DNA from 3 places in the Blautia faecicola genome. Region 2 is predicted to be linked to each of the others. Evidence: a T-box and tRNA genes for the amino acid it is inferred to sense, from the RefSeq annotation. Region 2 holds a T-box; the other regions hold tRNA genes.
What was found. A T-box is a leader RNA that pairs with one kind of tRNA and senses whether it is charged. The one in region 2 lies ahead of leuS (leucine--tRNA ligase), so its partner is inferred to be a tRNA-Leu.
Positions count from the first base shown of each region.

Region 1 (7,551 bases), 870 kb from region 2:
TTCCGGTTTCTCTGTAGTGGAACTATCTTTTATTTCCGGTTTTCCGGCCTTGTTGGCCTTGATGGGAACCGGTTCGGCATCTCCATTCTCCGGGAGTTCTCCATCCGCCGTTCTTCCATTTACCATGCCGTCTCCGTCTTGCTTGTCAATACATCCGGTAAATATGGTCAGCGATGTAATGCAGAGCATTCCTGTAAGAAGGGCTCTGAGCAATATATTTTTATTTTTCACACATGTTTCCCCCTTTATAAAAGATTTCGAGCGCACCTAAGATAGATCGGGATTTTGGTGTATTCATGCCAAAACACCTCGCTGGACAGTGGCCACTGAATAGTTACTCTTTATTTATCAAAGCTTCATAGGTGTGGGACATCAGGAACTGCCCCGGATCATCCTCGGTCATATTTTCCATGATATTCTTTAAGCTTTCTTTTGAAGCATCGTCTCCACGCTCCATGATATATTTCATTGCGATTTCTCTTCCTCTTCTGTCTGCATCCTGATCCGCTACGATATCCAGCATCAGGTTATTAATTTCTGCCTCATCAAAATAGGTGGCTTCTTTCTTCCAGTCTTCATAGCTGGTGCCCATGCTGGAAGCACTTCTGAATGCGCCAACCGTTGTCCAATATGGAATCTCTCCGTTGCGTGGCTTCTGTGACAGATAATCTATCGTTATGCGGTATGCCCTTTCATTGGTATATCTATGACTGGGGTAATCATACCACATATAGGTCAGGGAAGTGATGCACGCATCGTGGAACTGAACCAGACTGCTGTCCTTCAAAACTTCCTCCAGCGGATCGATCACCCGGTCATCGTGGAGCCTTCCGGCATACTTATATGCACACGTTCTTACTTCCTCATCCTCATCCCCCATCAGTTTGAGAATGGCATCTACCATGCCGTCAATACCCATAGCCCATTCAGATCCTATAGCAAGGGCTGCCTGTTTCCGGACATTGGCATTCTCGTGCTCGGTCATATTCAAAACGAACTCTGCAACCGCCGGATTGCTCACGGCACCTCCAAGACTTCTTAAAGCGGCAAATAATACTACAGGTTCTGTTTCCTTGGCCAGTACTTCTTCTGCCATCTTTTCTTCCTCACTGCTTGTGCCAAACAGGCCTCCGATCGTGGTGAATGCATAGGCGCGAACGTTGGCATTTTCACTGTGGAGCATGTTATCCCTGATTGTTGTGGTATATGGAATCTTGCATCCATCATCCTTGAGGATTTTGAAAGCCTCATCGGTAATATTTTCTTCTCTGCCATAAAAGTCTTCTGTATAGTTTGTATAAGCATATGTAGAATAAAGTGCCAGTGCTTCGTCTTCTGTGATATTTTTCACGTCTTTGATACGATCTATCAGATTCTGAGCAGACATACTTTCATATTCTTTTTTCGTAACCTGTGCCGGTTCATAATCATCGTCCGAGAAATCTGTTTCGTTCTCGGTATCCGTGTCTTTATCTGATTCTTTGGTTTCTTTGTCCTCCTTTGGTACCGGTGTTTTGGGCGGAGCATCCGTTTCGGCAGAATCGTCTCCGGTATCTGTCGTTTCTACTCCTGAAGTTGTGTCTTTATCCTTGTTTCCGTCCTTTCCACAGCCTATAGGCATCGCCAGCATAGCTGCGATCAGCAGCATGCTAATAACTTTTTTCCACATCATAAAGTTTCCTCCCTTCGTTTCTGCAAAACTTTTTCTATGATTGACCTTACCTTCTCTATAATTATATTAAACAATATAAAACCAGTTTTCACTATTACTTGTGTTAGTTACCGATAGTTGTTTGTCTGTTTCCTGTCAGAAAATGTTTTTACAGTTAATTTCCGCGAATCGTCGGAATACATTATTCAATTACGCATTTCATAAAAGTTCTCTATTTTCTATATTTTTCTATGTTTTTTCAAAAAATCTGTTGACAACCAGTGTTTTTTCATGTATAGTACATTATGTTGTTGAGATGCAACGAAACTTCATAATAAAAGTTGTGCAGGAATGGCGGAATTGGCAGACGCGCAGGCTTCAGGTGCCTGTGGTAGCAATATCGTGCGGGTTCAAGTCCCGCTTCCTGCACTATTTTTTTGTCTTTGTACAGGCTATTTATTTTCTGCAATCGTAAAAAGATCGCTGCATTCACATTTTTCTGTAAACACAGCGACCTTTTCTTTCATCTCTTCTTATAACTGTTCAATACCCTCACAGTTTCCTTTTATTTTTCAAGCACAAATGCTTCATACGGGCGAATCGTCATCTGTTCTTTGATTTCTCCTTCCGGATAATTTGCGATCAGATAGCTTCCCTTGCGGAATTCCTCCGGAATCTCTACTGCTACTTCTTTTTCACTGAAGTTACATACCACCAACAGTTTTTCTTCTCCCAGTGTTCTTGTATACATATAGATTTCTTCGGACTCCGGCAGTAACAGATCATAAGTTCCGTATACGATGATCTCTTTTTCTTTTCGCAGTGCGATCAGCTTTCTGTAATAATTAAATACAGATTCCGGATCGTCGACCTGTTTCTTCGCATTGATCTCTTTATAGTTCGGATTGACCATGATCCATGGTTCTACGGTGGAAAATCCTGCATAAGCACTGTCATCCCACTGGAACGGTGTTCTCGCATTGTCACGGCTCTTACGGCACAGATAACGCATCATTTCTTCCGCGGTAAATACATGCTGTTCTTCTACCAGTTCTCTGTAAGCATTGATGCTGTCCAGATCACGGAACTGATCGATCGATGTGAACGGAACGTTCGTCATGCCAAGTTCTTCTCCCTGATATACATAAGGAGTTCCCTGCATCATGTGAATACAGGTTGCCAGCATCTTTGCAGATACATCATGATATTTTGCGGAATCATCGGCATATCTGGATACCGAACGTGGCTGATCGTGATTCTCCCAGAACAGACTGTTCCAGGCAATATCCTCCAGACCTTTCTGCCATTTGGTCAGAACAGCTTTCATCTCGCGCAGATCCATCTTTTTATCGGTCCATTTGTTATCCGCATCAGCATCCACATCCATATGTTCAAACTGGAATACCATATTCAGCTCTTTTTCATCGCTTCTTGCGTATTTTTTAGCTTCTTCCAGAGTCACACCGGAACACTCGCCTACGGTAATGGTATCCGCATTGTTTAATACTTTTTCACGCATCTCCTGCAGATATTCATGGACATGAGGACCGTTTGCCGGCTCATTAAAGCTTGCGTATCCATTGATTCCCGGCTTTCCATCCGGCAGATCCGGCTTTTTGGAGATCAGGCTGATCACATCCATACGGAATCCATCTACTCCTTTTTCCAGCCACCAGTTCATCATGTCAAATACTTCTTCCCGGACTTTTGGATTATCCCAGTTCAGATCCGGCTGTTTTTTTGAAAACAGATGCAGATAATACATATCCGTTTCTTCATCATACTCCCATGCCGGCCCGGAGAAACAGGAGCCCCAGTTATTCGGTTCCTTTCCATCTTTTCCATCTCTCCAGATATAATAGTCGCGATATGGATTGTCTTTAGACTTTCTGCTCTCTATAAACCATGGATGTTCATCGGAGGTATGGTTGACTACCAGATCCATGACGATTTTGATTCCATGCTCATGTGCTGCTGCCAGCATCCGGTCAAAATCTTCCATGGTTCCGAACTCGGTCATGATCGCACGATAATCGCTGATATCGTATCCATTATCATCATTCGGAGACTGGTATACCGGTGATAACCATACGACATTCACTCCCAGTTTTTCCAGATAATCCATCTTTTCTGTGATACCGTTCAGATCACCGATTCCATCTCCGTTGCTGTCCTTAAAACTTCTCGGATAAATCTGATATACGATACTTTCTTTCCACCATCTTTTTTCCATAGTTTTATCTCTCCCTTTTACATTTATCATTTTGTGTTTTTGCCAAACACCAGATACTCTCATCATAACCGAAAAAAGGGCGAAAAACTTCCATTTTTCTCCCCTTTTTCTATACTATTCTGACTTTTCATGTTCACCGATTCTTCGGATCACTTCCGTTACCAGCGCACGGAATTTCGGTGCGGCAAGATCGGCGGCTTCCTGCACCTCTTTGTGGGACAGCGGCTGTGTACTCATGCCGGCTGCCAGATTCGAAATAAAGGAAATTCCCAGGATCTTCATTCCCATATGGTTGGCTGCGACAGCTTCACACGCGGTACTCATTCCCACCGCATCTGCCCCCAGTGTCCGTACCATGCGGATCTCTGCCGGAGACTCATACGCCGGACCGGTAAACTGCAGATACGTTCCTTCCTGAAGATCAATGTTCAACGCTTTGCTGCTCTCCCGGATGATCTTCCGGTACTCCCTCCGGTAAATCTCACTCATATCCGGAAAACGCGGTCCCAGATCTTCTCTGTTGGCTCCGATCAGCGGAGACGGTACAAAACTTGAAATCTGATCGGTGATCATCATCAGATCCCCGGCATGGAAGTTCTCATTGACACCACCGGCGGCATTGGTCAGAAACAGGATCTCCGCACCCATTTTCTTCATCAGACGCACCGGAAGTACCACATCCTGCATCGGATAGCCTTCATAATAGTGTACCCGCCCCTGCATCATAACGGTCGGTACCCCTTCTACCTTTGCATATACAAACTGTCCTTTGTGTCCGGCTACCGTAGACCGCGGAAATCCTTCGATGCTCTCGTACGGAATAACCTTTTCCACAGTCACATGGTCTGCATAATCACCAAGACCAGATCCAAGGATCAGCGCCAGTTTCGGTACAAATGGGAGCTGATCTTTCACTGCCTCATAACACTGATCCAGTTTTTCTTCACTCTTCATCGCCGTCCTCCTTCTGTGCGCAGGCATCCCATACTTCCTGCTCTGCATCCTGTTCCGGCGCTGTTTCTTCTTTTGTTTCTTCCTGGGGTTCTTCGGTTTCTTCTTCAACTTCTGTTTCCGGCTCTTCGCCTTCTTTCTCTTCCTGGTCTTCCGTCTCCTCTACCGGTCCCTGGGTAAACCATTCCTCTTCTTTTTCTTCCTCTTCCCCCGGAAGTTCCGTACCGCAGTACATGCAGAATACGGCATCTTTCGGATTGGAGATTCCACAGGCAGGGCATACATTTTTTCCCTGTTTTGCAGCCATGCTCTCTTTACACTCTGCCAGTTCTTTCTGCAGACCCATCACCACTTCACAGTGACCGGTCAGTTCTTCATCCATGGTATCTCCGTCTACATAGCGCTTATACACAATTTCACCGACATCCGCATATTTTTTCCGAATTTCTCTTTGCAGTGTCCGCACTTTGTTTCGCATCTTCTGTGTCTCAACAAATTCCTCTGTTTTCTTTCCCACAGCTCCTGCGGTCTCTGTGATCGTCTGTTTGATGCTTCCAAATAAATCTTCGTTCATAAGTCATACCTCCTTGCATATTAACCCCATTTGTATCCTTTTTACTGCAACAACAGCGGTTCCTGTCCTCTCAGAAGGATCTTCGGACCACCGATGTGTTCGATATACTCTTCGGTGATGATCACCTCTCCGATGCTGTCATCTTTCGGAATCTCATACATGATATCCAGCATGTATTCTTCCAGAATCGCCCGCAGTGCTCTCGCACCGGTATCTTTTTCCAGTGCTTTTTTCGCAATCGCCCGCAGCGCATTCTCTTCAAATTCCAGCTTCACTTCGTCCATCTCCAGTAGTTTTTCATACTGTTTGAGGATTGCATTGCGCGGCTCTTTCAGGATCTTCACCAGCATATCCTCATCAAGTCCCTGCAACGTGAAAATAATCGGCAGTCTTCCCAGAAATTCCGGCACCATACCGAAGGCTCTCAGGTCTTCCACCGTCACTTTATCCAGCAGGTTTTTATCGTTATCGTATTTGTCCTTCAGATCCGCCTGGAAACCGATCGACGATTTTTTATTTAACCGCTCTTTGATGATCTCAGTCAGATCCGGGAATGCACCACCGCAGATAAATAAAATATTGCTGGTATTTACCGTAGCCAGCGGTACCATAGCATTCTTGCTGTTCGCGCCGACCGGCACTTCCACATCACTGCCCTCGAGAAGCTTCAGCATCCCCTGCTGTACCGCCTCACCGCTGACATCTCTCTGGTTCGTATTTTTCTTTTTGGCAATCTTGTCAATCTCATCGATAAAGATAATTCCATGCTCCGCCCGCTCCACATCGTTATCGGCTGCCGCAAGCAGTTTGGAAACCACGCTCTCGATATCATCACCGATATAACCGGCTTCCGTCAGGGAAGTTGCATCCGTGATCGCAAGCGGCACATCCAGCAGTTTTGCCAATGTCTGCACCAAGTAAGTCTTACCGCTTCCGGTCGGTCCAATCATCAGCATATTGGACTTCGCGATCTCCACCTCACCGCTTTTCTGTTCCGAACTGAGCACCCGTTTGTAATGATTGTAGACGCCGACAGAGACAACTTTCTTCGCATGCTCCTGTCCGATCACATATTCATCCAGCTTCGCTTTGATCTTATGTGGCGGCGGAACATCCTTCATGGTAAATTCCTGTTTCTTTTCTTCTGTTTTCTTTTTTTTCTTCACTCTCTGTTTCTCTGATACCTGATTCGGAATACTCGACAGATCCATCATGCTGATATTCGGCATATGACTCATCAGATCTCCGTAATTCATATTGCCGTTATTCATGGTATCAAAACTCTTCTGCATACATTCCGTACAGATATGTATATTCTGAGGAAGCGTAATCATCGGTCCCGTCTTACTCTCCGGTCTCCGACACAGAAAGCAGACTTTTTCGTACTCGTCTTCCTTCGTATTTCCATCAGAAGCCTCCCGCCCCTGCATCTCTTTTTCCTGTAAATCCTTGTCTTCTGACATCCCTTTATCCCTTTCTCATCCCACATTCCATGAGACACTGTCCCCGAAACCACCCATCACTCCCCGTGCCTCCGGTTACTTAACCTATATTATAAAACAGAATCCTCCTGCCCTCAAGTAAACTTTTTCTAAACACAGCTTTCAACATACTGTCTCCCCCTATTTTCCTTCTGTTCTCCCCCTCTGAATAAGTTCTATCCCTTCATTCCTTTTATTTCCTGCCATTCCCACCATATTTCAACTTTCTCCCACCGTCAACGCACAGCGGCAGGGGTTCCCGCCAGGGTCCGGCAACACTGTGTGGGCGCTTAAAGTTGCTCTGCCCCACGTTGCCGGACTCTGGCGGGAACCCCTGCCGCGTCCGTCTATGATACTACTTATTCACTTACTTACCCTGCTGGGGATCCGCCTGCTTCATCTCACTCTTCTTTCCAAGAGTAACCGAAACCGTCTGCTCCTGATACTCCCCGTTCTGTGCCCGGCTGATCACAACATCCACAGTCTCACCAGCCTGATAATACTCCAGTTTTCCAACCAGATCAGAACTTCCGGAAACTGTCATACCGTCAAACTTGACAATGACATCCCCTTTCTGGATACCGGCTGTCTGCGCCGGTCCGCCTTCTTCTACGGAATCCACAAACGCACCCAGCGGAATACCGTAAGTCTGTGCGGAAGT
Region 1 covers NZ_SDKC01000001.1:945,756-953,306, reverse strand. The annotation lists gene ETP43_RS04430 (hypothetical protein) at 1-231, opposite strand, end outside; gene ETP43_RS04425 (HEAT repeat domain-containing protein) at 335-1,672, opposite strand; tRNA gene ETP43_RS04420 (tRNA-Leu) at 1,997-2,080, shown strand; gene ETP43_RS04415 (glycoside hydrolase family 13 protein) at 2,217-3,884, opposite strand; gene ETP43_RS04410 (purine-nucleoside phosphorylase) at 3,999-4,838, opposite strand; gene ETP43_RS04405 (zinc ribbon domain-containing protein) at 4,828-5,409, opposite strand; gene clpX (ATP-dependent Clp protease ATP-binding subunit ClpX) at 5,451-6,872, opposite strand; gene ETP43_RS17525 (S1C family serine protease) at 7,258-7,551, opposite strand, start outside.
Region 1: it has a tRNA-Leu gene. The T-box ahead of leuS (leucine--tRNA ligase) is inferred to sense a tRNA for this amino acid. The anticodon was not compared.

Region 2 (7,551 bases):
CGTGAATAACCTCACCCATCAGCCAGAAATCTTTTTTCACTTCGTCTGCGGTACGGCGCAGGGCATGCATAAAGTCAAAATCAAGTACATCTGCCGCATCCAGCCGGATGCCATCGATATCAAACTCCGATACCCAAAAACGGATCACATCGCAGATATAATTCTGAACTTCCGGATTTCTCTGGTTCAATTTCACCAGAAGGTTATATCCACCCCAGTTTTCATAGGAAAATCCATCGTTGTATTCTGTATTGCCGCCAAAGTTAACATTACAGTACCAGTTGACATAGCGGGAATGTTCACGGTTAGCCTGAATATCCTTGAAAGCAAAGAAATCGCGTCCGGTATGGTTGAAAACACCATCGAAAATCACACGGATACCTTTTTCGTGACAGGCTGCCACAAATGCGGTAAGGTCTTCGTTAGTTCCCAGACGGGAATCCAGCTTTTTGTAATCGGTTGTCTCGTAGCCATGTCCTACGCTTTCAAATAAAGGACCAATATATAGAGCTGTACATCCCAGTTTCTGGATATGATCGATCCATGGAAGCAATGTGTTCAGTCGATGTACCGGTGTGCCGTAATCGTTCTGTGCCGGTGCTCCGGTCAGGCCAAGGGGATAAATATGATAAAAAACAGCTTCATTATACCAACTCATATGAATGCACCTCTATTTTCTAAAATTTGCAATTATTCATATTATTAAATCAATTGCATTTACTTTTTCTATCATAACACATATTTGATAGAAAATCCAGTGTTTTATATACCGGTCAGTATATAAATTTAATCGCACGAACAAAAAATTTGTTTTCCAAGATTTTTCGCTTATGTAAGATCGCTTTATGGACACTTTCCACTCTTGCACAGTTCCATTCTTGATGAGTAATCTTTATTTCTTAGCAGGCATTTTGACTTGCTGTTTGCGTAAAAAAATTCACCCTCGGACATTATTTTCCGAGAGTGAATTTTTTTACGTGAGCAACGAGCCAAAGTCTGTGCTTGCACGAGACCTCGGCGACTGCCGCGATAACTACGAGAAACTCGCGAAGCGTGTTTCTTGTAGTTTTATGCCATAATCGGTTTTAAAGCTTCTGCCAGTTTTTCTTTCTCAGCTTCAGCTTCTGCAAGATCTTTACCTAGTGTGGTGTAATAAATCTTGATCTTCGGTTCTGTTCCGGATGGACGAACGATAACGGTCTCGTTGTTATCCAGTTTGTAGATCAGAACATTCGCTGACGGAAGACCTGTCTCTTCCGGTTTCTCATAGTCCGTTACTTTGACAACTGTATGACCGGCAATATCCGTCAGAGGATTTTTGCGAAGTCCTTCCATGATGCCTGCCATGGTGTCCATACCGCTCAGACCAGGGAATTCGAAGCTGTCTACTTTGTTCAGGTAACGGCCGTATTCTTTATAGATCTCTTCCAATCTTGCTTTCAGAGAACTTCCGGTGCTTCTGTAATATGCTGCCATCTCACAGATCAGCATGGAAGCGATAACGGCATCTTTGTCACGAACATAAGGACCAGCCAGATAGCCGTAGCTCTCTTCAAAACCGAAGATGAAACGGTCAACTTCACCTGCTGCTTCCAGCTGTGCAATCTGATCACCGATCCATTTGAAACCGGTCAGAACGCTTCTCAGTTCTACACCGTAATGTTCTGCAACTGCATCTGCCAGCGGTGTGGATACGATAGATTTTACTGCTACCGGGTTCTGTGGCATCGTACCTTTTTCGATACGTCCTGCACAGATATAATCCAGAAGCAGAACACCAACTTCATTTCCACTGACCAGTTCATAAGAACCATCTGGGCACTTCATAGCGATACCGACACGGTCTGCATCCGGGTCGGTTGCGAGCATCAGGTCTGCGCCGGATTCTTTTGCAAGATTCAGTCCCAGTTCCAGTGCTGCAAAAATTTCCGGGTTCGGATAACTGCAGGTTGTAAAGTAACCGTTTGGATATTCCTGTTCCGGAACAATAGTAATATCGGTAATTCCGATGTCTTTGAGTACCTGTGTAACAGGAACCAGACCGGAACCATTTAACGGGCTGTATACCAGTTTCAGTCCAGCTGTTTTGCACAGACCCGGACGAACCTGTCTGGATTCGATTGCATCGTACAGGGCACGTTTGCAGTCATCACCTACGAAACGGATCAGACCTTCTTCCACACCTGCTGCAAAAGACATGTATTTTGCACCGGTCAGAACATCGGTTTTCTGGATCTCATCGTATACGATAGCAGCTGCATCGTCTGTCATCTGGCATCCGTCCGGACCGTATGCTTTATAACCATTGTACTTTGCAGGGTTATGAGAAGCAGTTACCATGATACCTGCATTACAGTTGTAATATCTGGTTGCGAAAGAAAGGGCCGGAACCGGCATCAGAGCATCATAGATTCTGACTTTGATTCCGTTGGCTGCCAATACACCTGCAGCAGTCTTTGCAAATACATCACTTTTCAGACGGCTGTCGTAGCTGATGGCTACAGTTTGTGTGCCGCCCTGTGTTTTTACCCAGTTGGCCAGTCCCTGTGTTGCCTGACGGACCACATAAATATTCATACGATTGGTACCTGCTCCCAGGACCCCACGAAGACCAGCAGTTCCGAATTTTAATGCGACCGCGAAACGTTCTTTGATCTCATCATCGTTTCCTTCGATTCTGGACAGTTCCGGGTTCAGATCGGCATCCTCAAGATCTGCTGCCAACCAGCGTTTGTATTCTTCCTGATACATTATTTACCACTCCTATTATCTATATTTTTGTCACTTAAAAAGTTATATAGATTGTAACATGTTTTCACAGAAACAGCAACTGCTTTGTGAAACTTAAACGAATGTTAACAAATAATTTCGGTGAAAACGACAAATTCTACTATATTATCAGAAAAATCGCATGTCATTTTCCAATGACAAAACACGCCAGATATCATATCATGTTCTCAATTTTCCAGAGTGGCGAAAAATAATTCATAAAAATCGTCCTCGCCTTCCAGTTTTGGCGAATTTTCTCCCCCACCGTTGGTACTGCGACGCATGGAAGCATAAAACTCTTCCCCTGCCTGAATCAGATCCATCGTATAGATTGGATAACCTTCTTCCTGACATTTTTTACAGAAAGCATCGACAGGATTCTTCTCACTGCGGGTTGCAAAGAGTGCTTTTCGAAGTTCCGGGTCTTTCTTGGCTTTCAGCTGCAGTGCATCCAGTAATTCAATCGTATTCATAAAACATCCTCCTTTATCCCGTGATATGCAAAAGAGGCCTGCCAAATACAATGCAGACCTCCTTGTCTTTTACTGTTTTTAATTATTTCTGAACAATGTTGATGATTTTCTTCGGTACATAGATCTCTTTTACGATTGTACCTGTCAGTTTGTCAGCAACGGCTTCTTTTCCTTTTGCGATTGCATCTTCTTTGGAAATGTCAACCGGGATACTGATGACTGCACGGGTTTTTCCGTTGATCTGTACCGGTACCTCTACTTCGTCATCTTTCATAGCGTCTTCATCATGTTCCGGCCATTTTGCTGCAAATACGGATGTGTCATGACCCAGAACCTGCCACAGTTCTTCTGCAATGTGCGGAGCGAACGGAGAAAGCAGAATTACATAGGCAGACAGTGTTTCTTTGTCGATACCACCGGTCTTCTTAGCCATGTCAATCATCTTGTTGTTATATTCCATGAATTTGGAAACAACGGTATTCAGGCTGAAGCTTTCGAGACGTTCTGTGATATCGTGAATCAGGCAGTGACGCAGTTTTACCATCTCTTTAGTTTCTGCAACATTTGCTTCTGCGCTGTCCTGTACCAGTTTCCAGAAACGATTCAGGAAACGGTATACACCGTCGATTCCTCTGTCATCCCACTCTGCATCCAGTTCCGGCGGTCCTACGAACAGCTCATAGATACGCAGAGAGTCACATCCGTAATCTCTTACCAGATCGTCAGGAGAAACAACGTTTCCTTTCGATTTACTCATCTTGATACCGTTCTTACCGGTGATCATACCCTGGTTGAACAGTTTATGGAATGGTTCATCAAAGTCAATAGCTCCGATATCATACAGGAACTTGGTATAGAAACGGGAATACAGCAGATGCAGTACCGCATGTTCCACACCACCGATGTACATATCTACCGGCAGATATTTGTCAGCTTTTTCTTTGGAAACCAGTTCTTTATCATTTTTGTTATCTACATAACGCAGGAAGTACCAGGAAGAACCTGCCCACTGCGGCATAGTGTTGGTCTCGCGTTTTGCAGGTCCGCCGCAGGCCGGGCACTTGCAGTTAACCCATTCGTCGATAGCAGCCAGTGGTGATTCACCGGTTCCTGTCGGTTCGTAAGATTCTACATCCGGCAGACGAAGCGGAAGTTCTTCTTCCGGTACCGGAACGTTTCCACATTTCGGGCAGTGAACGATTGGGATCGGCTCGCCCCAGTAACGCTGACGGGAGAATACCCAGTCACGCAGTTTGAAGTTTACGGTTTTACGTCCAATACCCATCTTTTCGATCATCATCGGAGCTTCTTTCTTCAGTACAGAAGATTCCATACCGTTCCAGTCACCGGAGTTGATCATAGTTCCAGAAGCCTCTGTATATGCTTCTGTCATATTTTCAATCTCTTTTCCATCTTTTGCGATAACCTGAATGATCGGAATATTGAACTTGGTTGCAAATTCAAAGTCACGGTCATCATGGGCAGGTACACACATGATTGCTCCAGTACCGTAATCAGCTAATACATAGTCAGACAGCCAGATCGGTACTTTGGCACCATTTAACGGGTTGATTGCATAAGATCCGGTAAATACACCAGTCTTTTCTTTGTCCTGCAGACGATCCACGTTAGACTTCATGGATGCATCGTAGATATATTGTTCCACAGCTTCTCTTGTCTCATCGGTAGCCAGTTCTTTTGCCATGGCATGCTCCGGAGCCAGTACCATGAAAGTTGCACCGTGAAGGGTATCCGGGCGGGTGGTGTATACAGTGATCTTCTCGTCTTTTCCTTCAACCGGGAATTCAACTTCTGCACCATAGGATTTACCGATCCAGTCACTCTGCATCTTTTTAACTTTTTCCGGCCAGTCCAGTTTGTCCAGATCATTCAACAGACGGTCTGCATATTTTGTAATACGCAGCATCCACTGACGCAGATTTTTCTTAGTTACTTCAGAACCACAACGTTCACATTTTCCGTTGACAACTTCTTCATTTGCCAGACCTGTTTTACAGGATGGACACCAGTTGATCGGGAATTCTTTTTCGTAAGCCAGACCTTCTTTAAACATCTTTACAAAGATCCACTGGGTCCATTTGTAGAACTCAGGATCTGTGGTGTTTACTTCGCGATCCCAGTCATACAGAGCTGCGATCTCGTTGATCTGACGTTTGATATTTGCTACATTGTCTGCGGTTGATTTTGCAGGATGTACACCCATTTTGATCGCATAGTTTTCAGCCGGCAGACCGAAAGCATCCCATCCCATCGGGTGAATGATATAGTAACCGTTCAATAATTTGTAGCGGCTCCATACATCAGAAATTACATATCCTCTCCAGTGTCCGACATGAAGACCATTTCCTGACGGATATGGAAACATGTCCAGACAATAATATTTTGGCTTTTTGCCATCATCCACATTCACCGGGTGTTCTTCCCAGATATCATGCCATTTTTTTTCTACTGCCCTATGATTATAAGGTACTGTCATGGTTTCTTCCTCCTAGGTATTGCTTGAAATATAAAAAGTCCTTTTGTTTCTGTTTTTCAACTAGAGACGAAAGGACTTTATTTCCGTGGTACCACTCTACTTCATGAAGCATAAGCCTCATGCACTTATGGATTCTGTAACGGGAACTCCCGCTTTTTCTTACTTGCATCTTCTATAAATTATGAAAATGTTTCGGAAAAAGGACTCCGGGGCCAGTTCAAAGCTCTCTTCTGCTGACTCGCACCAACCGACAGCTCTCTGAAAGAACGATACCGCTTTTACTCTTCCCCTTCCAAGTCGTATACTTTATAAAACATAAAATATTTTAACTGCAAAGACAGTGTTTGTCAAGGCTTTCCTGTTATTTACACGGGCAGCAAGCCAAAGTGTTACTGTTCACTCCGTTCCCGGTAACACACCTCGCGATGCACAGAATTTATACCAATCGTATAAATTCGCGAAGCATATTTTATCTCGTTATGGCTGCTCATCAAAACGATGGTTTTTAAAATAGTATTCTTTATCGTGCTCATTGATCTCACGATATACCTTGCATGGACTTCCAAAAGCAATACAGTTTGCCGGAATGTCTTTGGTTACGATAGAACCGGCACCGATCACGGAATTTTCTCCGATAGTTACATCCGGAAGAACGACAACATTGGCTCCCAGCCATACATTATCACCAATGGTGATTGGGAATGAATACATTCCGTCTCCCCGGTGTTCCGGATCAATGGGATGTCCGGTGGTACACAAGGTTACATTCGGTCCGATCAACACATTTTTTCCGATGGTGATCTTCCAGTCATCGATCAGTGTCAGATTCATATTAGAATAGGTGCCGTCTCCGATGGATACATATTTTCCAACAGCTGCTGTAAGCGGTGGAGTGATCCATACATTTTTTCCTACTTTTCCGAAAATATCGTGAAGAAGTGCTTCTCTTCCTTCCATATCTTCCGGTGGCATACTGTTGAATTCTCTTACCAGTGCTTTTGTGTGAGCCTGCAGACTCATATTTTCATCATCATCCTGCCATACATACCCCTGTTTCATTCTCTCCTGCTCAGTCATAGTTTTTCTACCTCCCAGTTAATATTACTACAGGGTTAAGTGTAACATATTTGTGTAGGAAAAGCCATCTGTTCTCGAGAAAAGTATTGCCACGGTACATAACAATAACATATAACAGTCAGATGCTTTTTCATAGCATCAGTTGTCCAGAGAATCGGAAAAAAACAGACGTGGGAAAAGATCTTGTCCGAGCTCTTCCGCGGTATAATCCGCATTGCAGGATACGCTGGGAGCATACAGGTACGTATATCCATCCCGTATAACCATAAATACCAGCCAGAAATTGGTATCCTCGTTGTTTCCGCTGGTAAAGGAAACAATATACACCGGATAGGAAAGACTCTCAGTATAACCATCGTCCTGGTAAACGGAAAGAATGTTATATATGCCACCGTCGGTCAGTTTTTCTGCTGCAAGGGTTGCGTATGCCTCCGGAGTGTCCGGAAGATCTTCCGGGTTGACATAGCAATAGTCAACGATGCAAGACATCCCGTCTTCTAACATATCGTCATATCGGTGAGTCCCGTCTTCATAATTTTCATTTAGTATAGAAATCATACCGGTGTAAGGAAGAGCACCTCCCATGAGAACCGGTATGTCCACAGAATTCTCCTGACCGGACGGCGCATCAACAGGGTCTTCATCTGGTTGTGACGGAGAAGGATCTGCCTCATCAGGTGTATGGGATCCATGATCATTACCTGATTGAGTGTTTTCTGTGGTGTCGATATTTTC
Region 2 covers NZ_SDKC01000001.1:1,812,433-1,819,983, forward strand. The annotation lists gene ETP43_RS08155 (alpha-amylase family glycosyl hydrolase) at 1-658, opposite strand, end outside; gene ETP43_RS08160 (phospho-sugar mutase) at 1,069-2,751, opposite strand; gene ETP43_RS08165 (hypothetical protein) at 2,958-3,242, opposite strand; gene leuS (leucine--tRNA ligase) at 3,325-5,739, opposite strand; T-box leader at 5,799-6,043, opposite strand; gene ETP43_RS08175 (sugar O-acetyltransferase) at 6,217-6,816, opposite strand; gene ETP43_RS08180 (hypothetical protein) at 6,955-7,551, opposite strand, start outside.

Region 3 (7,551 bases), 860 kb from region 2:
GTTTCGGCTGTTGTCGGATATTGCAGAGAAGTCGTAAATAAAGACAAGGATGAGGATGGATATCATCGTGAAAGAGAATTACGGGAATACAGAGTGAAAGTCACTTTTGAGATCGATGGAGAAACCTACCAAGACAGAGACACCGTATACTGCTGGAACGATGAGGAGATCAATACAGGGGACGAGATCGACGTGGAAGTTTACAGAACGTCAAAAGGAAAATATAAGATTGTGCCAGACAGAGATCCCCTGGAATTCTTGTTCTGCTGTGCAGCTATTATCCTTGGAGCAGGTTTTGCAGCGATCTTCATAGCCGAAATGTTCAAGAAAGAACCGGAAAACGGTGAAGAATCAGAAAAAAAGAAAAATAAGGATAAAAATAGAAATAGATAACATGAAATGGGAGGCGACATATGGGACTATCAGATGCATCGTGGTTTGCTGCAACAGTTGCCATTTTGTTAGGGATTTATATCGGTGAACGGATACTGGATATCGATTTTTCTGTTTTTCTGGCAAAAAACCGGAAAAAGGGGAAAATAAAAAGAATGATGGAACAGCGCGGCGATACCACTCTTCAAAAGTCAGGAATACGCCGTGATATAAGGAAAGCCTTCGAGAGAATCCTGATTCCCCTTGAAAAAGCGGATAAAAACAGACTTCCCTCAAGAATGGATATGACTTTTCGGAAAAATATCGTAAGACAGATTGATCGACTGAATCAGCAGAAGCTGTGCCGTGAGATTCTGATGACAGACGTGGAAGTTCAGCCGGACAATGATTTTGAACGCTGGAACAATGATGGACGAGAATGGAGAGAATCTATTATCAAGTGTAGTGCTCTGGAACGCCTGATTTCCACTGAAGATGGGAAAATCCGTTATGAGAATTATCGAAAACATGCCTATCTTCGGATCCTTCAGTCTCGGCATATCCGAAACTCAGATCGTGTCCAGAAGAAAAAAAGTTATTATTCCACCGTACAGAAAATCATCTGTCCATCCTGTGGAGCGTCGGTGGAACTGACCGGTCAGCAGGTGGTCTGTGAGTACTGCGGAGGTGTGATCCGAAGCGAGTTTTATGACTGGCAGACGGAAAGATTTGAGGTATATGAGCGAATAGGAACAAATCTTCGGCGTGCATTGCTTTTGACAGGGGCTATGGGAATCGTGTATGTCTGCGTATTTTTATGCCTGTATATGATCGAGGATACAGAAGTTTCCCTGACAGCCGGTGTTGGTGCAGCTCTTCTGGTTTTTGTGCTGATCCTGGTATCCAATCAGTTTTTCCGAAACAGACAGGAAAAGATGGCGGACTCCATAGTAAGATACTCGGAGAATTATCTCAGGTCCTGTATCGGTGATGCCATTTATAACGAAACAGAATCGGATGAACTGATGGATTATGGAATCGGAAATATCACGTTAAAGAAAGTGGTCAACACAGAATATATTACAAAAATAAAGGTAAAAGTCTGTGCAAGCGAGACCTATTTGCCAGATAGAAGAAATCCATATAGAAAAAAAGTGAAGCGAACACTTATCATGCAAAGAGCCCGTTACCCGGAAAGAAGAAGAGAAGACGGCGTTTTCTTCATGGAGAAAGAATGTCCATCCTGTGGAGCCAACTTTGTACCGGATGAGAATCATTGCTGCTCCTTCTGTGGATACAGCCTGAAGAGTGACAATGCCAAATGGATTTTGGTAAAATAGAAGAAAAAAATAGTGCAGGAAGCGGGACTTGAACCCGCACGATATTGCTACCACAGGCACCTGAAGCCTGCGCGTCTGCCAATTCCGCCATTCCTGCACATCTGTTAAGTATGAAATTCTGTATGTCTCATCGACAAAACATACTATACATGAAATTGTCGAAGTTGTCAATACTTTTCTGATAAAAAAAACAATTTATTTTATTATCCGGTAAGAAGAGGAGAGATTCATGAAACAAAAAGCAAAGAAGAATCAGATCAGGGAGCCAGAATACCGGGAAAAGAAAAAGATAAAATAAAAATCAGAAAATGAAAATTGAAAAGTACATAGAAATGTGAGAGAATAAATCTGCACAGAGACAAAAAAACAGTGCAGGAAGCGGGACTTGAACCCGCACGATATTGCTACCACAGGCACCTGAAGCCTGCGCGTCTGCCAATTCCGCCATTCCTGCACATCTGTTAAGTATGAAATTTGTTTGCCGCTCCGTCAACGACAAGTGATACTATACAGCATAAAACGCAAAGTGTCAACACTTTTTTTGAAAAAAAGATAAAAAAATATTTCTCCCGCAGAAAGCGACACTTTTCTCAAATAAAGTATTGAAATGAAAAAGACTTTGTGGTAAAATCTCTAAGATTACGCAAGGGGGAGTGATTTCAAGGGGAATTTCTCCCCTTTTATGCGGAAAAAGACACAAACGGGCTGCAAAAAGCCTACATAAGAAAAGAGAAAGGAAACGGAATGATGAAAGCTTTTTTAATACTTGAAGATGGACATGTATTTACCGGAACCAGCATTGGAGCCAAAAAAGAAGTCATCAGCGAGATCGTATTCAATACTTCCATGACTGGATATCTGGAAGTGCTGACAGACCCGTCTTACGCAGGCCAGGCTGTATGTATGACTTATCCGCTGATCGGCAATTACGGTATTTGCTATGAGGATACGGAGTCTTTGAGACCATGGCCGGATGGATATATTGTAAGAGAACTTTCCAGAACACCAAGCAACTTCCGGTGTGAAGATACGATTCAGAATTTTCTGAAACGATTTGACATTCCGGGAATCGCAGGGATCGATACCCGCGCGCTGACCAGAATTCTGAGAGAAAAAGGAACCATGAATGGTATGATCACAACGGATGAAAATTATGATTTGGATACCATCATTCCGAGACTGAAAGCATATACTACAGGAAAAGTAGTGGAGAAAGTAACCTGTTCTGAGAAAAAGGTACTGAAAGGCAGCGGAAAGAAAGTAGCCCTTCTGGATCTTGGCGCAAAGAACAACATCGCGAAATCTCTGAATAAAAGAGGATGCGAGGTAACGATTTATCCTGCATCTACCACAGCAGAGGAGATCCTGGCATCCAATCCGGACGGTATCATGCTGTCAAACGGCCCTGGAGATCCGAAGGAGTGTACGGAAGTGATCAAAGAGATCCGTAAATTATACGAGTCCGACACACCGATCTTCGCAATCTGTCTTGGACATCAGCTGATGGCACTGGCAACCGGTGCGGATACCCATAAGATGAAATACGGTCACAGAGGAGGCAATCATCCGGTCAAAGATCTGGAAACCGGAAGAGTGTATATTTCTTCTCAGAACCACGGATATGTGGTAGACACCGACAATCTGGATCCGAAAGTTGCCGTACCGGCGTTTATCAATGTAAACGACGGAACCAATGAAGGACTGAAATATACAGGGAAAAATATTTTCACCGTACAGTTCCATCCGGAAGCATGCCCGGGACCACAGGATTCCGGTTATCTGTTTGACCGGTTTATCAAAATGATGGGAGGAGAAGAGTAATGCCAAAGAATCCAGAGATTAAGAAAGTACTGATGATTGGTTCCGGTCCGATTGTTATCGGTCAGGCAGCAGAATTTGACTATGCAGGAACACAGGCCTGCCGTTCTCTGAAAGAAGAGGGCGTGGAAGTTGTCCTGTTGAACTCCAACCCGGCAACCATCATGACCGATAAAGATATCGCAGACAAAGTTTACATTGAGCCGCTGACCGTAGAGGTTGTGGAACAGCTGATCCTGAAAGAAAAACCGGACAGCGTGCTTCCTACCCTGGGTGGTCAGGCAGGACTGAATCTGGCGATGGAACTGGAAGAGAGAGGATTCTTAAAAGAACATAATGTAAGACTGATCGGTACGACTTCCCAGACCATCAAAAAAGCAGAAGACCGTCAGGAATTCAAAGATACGATGGAAAAGATCGGTGAGCCGGTTGCGGCATCCCTGGTTGTTACAACCGTAGAAGACGGTATTGCATTTACCAACACGATCGGTTATCCGGTGGTTCTTCGGCCGGCATATACCCTGGGCGGAAGCGGCGGCGGTATCGCTCACAACGAAGCGGAACTGATCGAGATCCTGGAAAATGGTCTGCGTCTTTCCCGTGTAGGCGAGGTTCTGGTAGAAAGATGTATCGCCGGATGGAAAGAAATCGAGTACGAAGTAATGCGTGACGGCGCAGGAAACTGCATCACCGTTTGTAATATGGAAAACCTGGATCCGGTTGGTGTACATACCGGTGACAGTATCGTTGTGGCACCGTCTCAGACACTGGGTGATAAAGAATACCAGATGCTGAGAACTTCCGCACTGAACATCATCACAGAGCTTGGCATCACCGGTGGATGTAACGTACAGTACGCTCTGAATCCGGACAGCTTTGAATACTGTGTGATCGAGGTAAATCCGCGTGTATCCCGTTCTTCCGCACTGGCAAGTAAGGCAACCGGATACCCGATCGCAAAAGTAGCAGCAAAGATCGCTCTGGGTTACACTCTGGATGAGATCCCGAATGCCATTACCGGAAAAACTTATGCAAGTTTCGAGCCGATGTTAGACTACTGTGTTGTCAAGATTCCGCGTCTGCCATTTGATAAATTTATCAGTGCAAAACGTACCCTGACCACACAGATGAAAGCAACCGGTGAGGTTATGAGTATCTGCAATAACTTCGAAGGTGCACTGATGAAAGCCATCCGTTCCCTGGAACAGCACGTAGACAGCCTGATGTCCTACGATTTCTCAAATCTGTCCAGAGAAGAGATGCTGCAGGAACTTCATATTGTAGATGATATGAGAATCTGGAGAATCGCACAGGCGATCCGCATCGGTATTTCTCAGGAAGAGATCCATGAGATCACCAAGATCGATCTGTGGTTTATCGATAAAATCGCGATCCTGACCGAGATGGAATATGCGTTAAAGACCAGGGAACTGGACGAGGATCTGTTAAGAGAAGCAAAACGCATGGAATTCCCGGATTATGTGATTGCAAAACTGAACGGAAAGACAGAAGAAACGGTAAAAGAAATGCGTAAAACATACGGTATCACCGCAGCTTACAAAATGGTAGATACCTGTGCCGCTGAGTTTGCAGCCACCACACCGTATTATTACTCTGTATATGGCGGAGAAAATGAGGCAGAGCGCACACCGGACAAGAAAAAAGTTCTGGTACTTGGTTCCGGCCCGATCCGTATCGGACAGGGTATCGAGTTCGACTTCTGTTCTGTACACTGTACCTGGGCCTTTGCAAAAGAAGGTTATGAGACCATCATCATCAACAACAACCCGGAAACCGTAAGTACAGACTTTGATATCGCTGACAAACTGTATTTTGAGCCGCTTACACCGGAAGATGTGGAAAACATCGTAAATATCGAGAAACCGGACGGAGCAGTGGTGCAGTTCGGTGGACAGACCGCTATCAAACTTACCGAGGCACTGATGAAGATGGGTGTGCCGATCCTCGGAACATCCGCAGAAAATGTAGATGCAGCCGAAGACCGTGAGCTGTTCGATGAGATCCTGGAACAGTGCCAGATCCCGAGACCAAAGGGACAGACCGTATTTACCGCTGAAGAGGCTAAGAAAGCTGCCAACGAACTGGGTTATCCGGTTCTGGTTCGTCCTTCTTACGTTCTGGGTGGTCAGGGTATGCAGATCGCGATCAACGATGAAGATGTGGAACAGTACATCGGCATCATCAACCGGATCGCACAGGAACATCCGATCCTGGTCGACAAATACCTGGTAGGTAAAGAGATCGAGGTTGATGCGGTATGCGACGGCGAAGACATCGTAATCCCGGGTATCATGGAGCATATCGAGAGAGCCGGTATCCACTCCGGAGACAGTATCTCTGTATATCCGGCACAGACCATCAGCAAGACTGCAAAAGCTACCATTGAAGAATACACCAAACGTCTGGCCAAAGCACTGCATGTCATCGGCATGATCAATATTCAGTTTATCGTATGCGGTGAAGAAGTCTATGTCATCGAGGTTAATCCACGTTCTAGCCGTACCGTTCCGTACATCAGCAAGGTAACCGGTATCCCGATCGTTCCTCTGGCAGCAAAAGCCATCATGGGATACAAACTGAAAGATATGGGTTATACACCGGGACTGCAGCCGGAAGCAAAATATTTTGCGATCAAGATGCCGGTGTTCTCCTTCGAGAAGATCCGTGGTGCGGATATCAGTCTTGGACCGGAGATGAAGTCCACCGGTGAGTGTCTGGGTATTGCGGAAAGCTTTAATGAGGCACTGTACAAAGCATTCCTTGGTGCAGGTATCAATCTGCCGAAACATAAAAATATGATCATGACCGTTCGTGATGAGGATAAAGAGGAAGCAGTTGAGATCGGGAAACGGTTTGAAGCACTGGGTTACCGGATCTATGCAACCAGAAATACAGCTAAAACGCTGCAGGAAGCCGGCGTAAAAGCAATCCGTACCAATAAGCTCGAACAGCCGTCACCAAACCTGATGGATCTGATCCTGGGTCACAAGATCGATCTGGTCATCGATACACCTTCTCAGGGTGTGGAACACGCAAAAGACGGTTTCCTGATCCGAAGAAATGCTATCGAGACAGGTGTTAACGTTCTGACTGCTATGGACACAGCCAAAGCACTGGTAACCAGTCTGGAAAATACAGATCTGAACAGGCTTACGCTGATTGATATCGCACAGATCTAATAAAGGGGAAAATATGGATATTATCGAATTACTGAAAGTAATTTTTCTCGGTATTGTGGAGGGAATCACCGAATGGCTTCCTGTAAGCAGTACCGGCCATATGATCCTGGTGGATCAGTTTATGAAACTGAAAGTCAGTGAGGAATTCTGGCAGATGTTCCTTGTGGTCATCCAGCTGGGAGCCGTACTGGCGGTTGTGGTACTGGATTTTAAAAAATTATGGCCATTTCATAAAAATGATCCGTCCAGAGAGAGTAACTGGAACTATATCAGTACGAATGAGCGTATCGGGAAATTACAGAAATTTGCAGACAAATACATCAACATGAATAAGATCGTGCTGTGGTTAAAGATTCTGGTATCTTGTGTGCCGGCAATCATCGTGGCACTTCCGTTTAACAACTGGATCGAGAAAACATTCATGAATTACTGGGTCGTTTCCGTGATGCTGATCGTATACGGTGTACTGTTTATTGTTATCGAAAACTACAATAAAAGCCGGAAGCCCAGCAGAACAAAGCTCAGTGATATTTCTTTCAAAGATGCACTGTTTATCGGAATCTTCCAGCTGCTTGCCCTGATTCCGGGTACTTCCCGTTCCGGTGCAACCATCATCGGAGGTATTCTCCTCGGCATGAGCAGAAAACTGGCAGCGGAATATACCTTTTTCCTTGCCATCCCGGTTATGTTTGGAGCAAGCTTTCTGAAACTGATAAAATTTGGTCTGCATTTTACCGGAACAGAGGTTGTATATCTGCTGCTTGGTATGGTTGTCGCTTTTGGTGTTTCCATTGCAGCGATCAAGTTCCTGATGGGTTATA
Region 3 covers NZ_SDKC01000001.1:954,565-962,115, forward strand. The annotation lists gene ETP43_RS04435 (hypothetical protein) at 1-393, shown strand, start outside; gene ETP43_RS04440 (zinc ribbon domain-containing protein) at 414-1,712, shown strand; tRNA gene ETP43_RS04445 (tRNA-Leu) at 1,726-1,809, opposite strand; tRNA gene ETP43_RS04450 (tRNA-Leu) at 2,083-2,166, opposite strand; gene ETP43_RS04455 (carbamoyl phosphate synthase small subunit) at 2,460-3,533, shown strand; gene carB (carbamoyl-phosphate synthase large subunit) at 3,533-6,730, shown strand; gene ETP43_RS04465 (undecaprenyl-diphosphate phosphatase) at 6,744-7,551, shown strand, end outside.
Region 3: it has a tRNA-Leu gene. The T-box ahead of leuS (leucine--tRNA ligase) is inferred to sense a tRNA for this amino acid. The anticodon was not compared.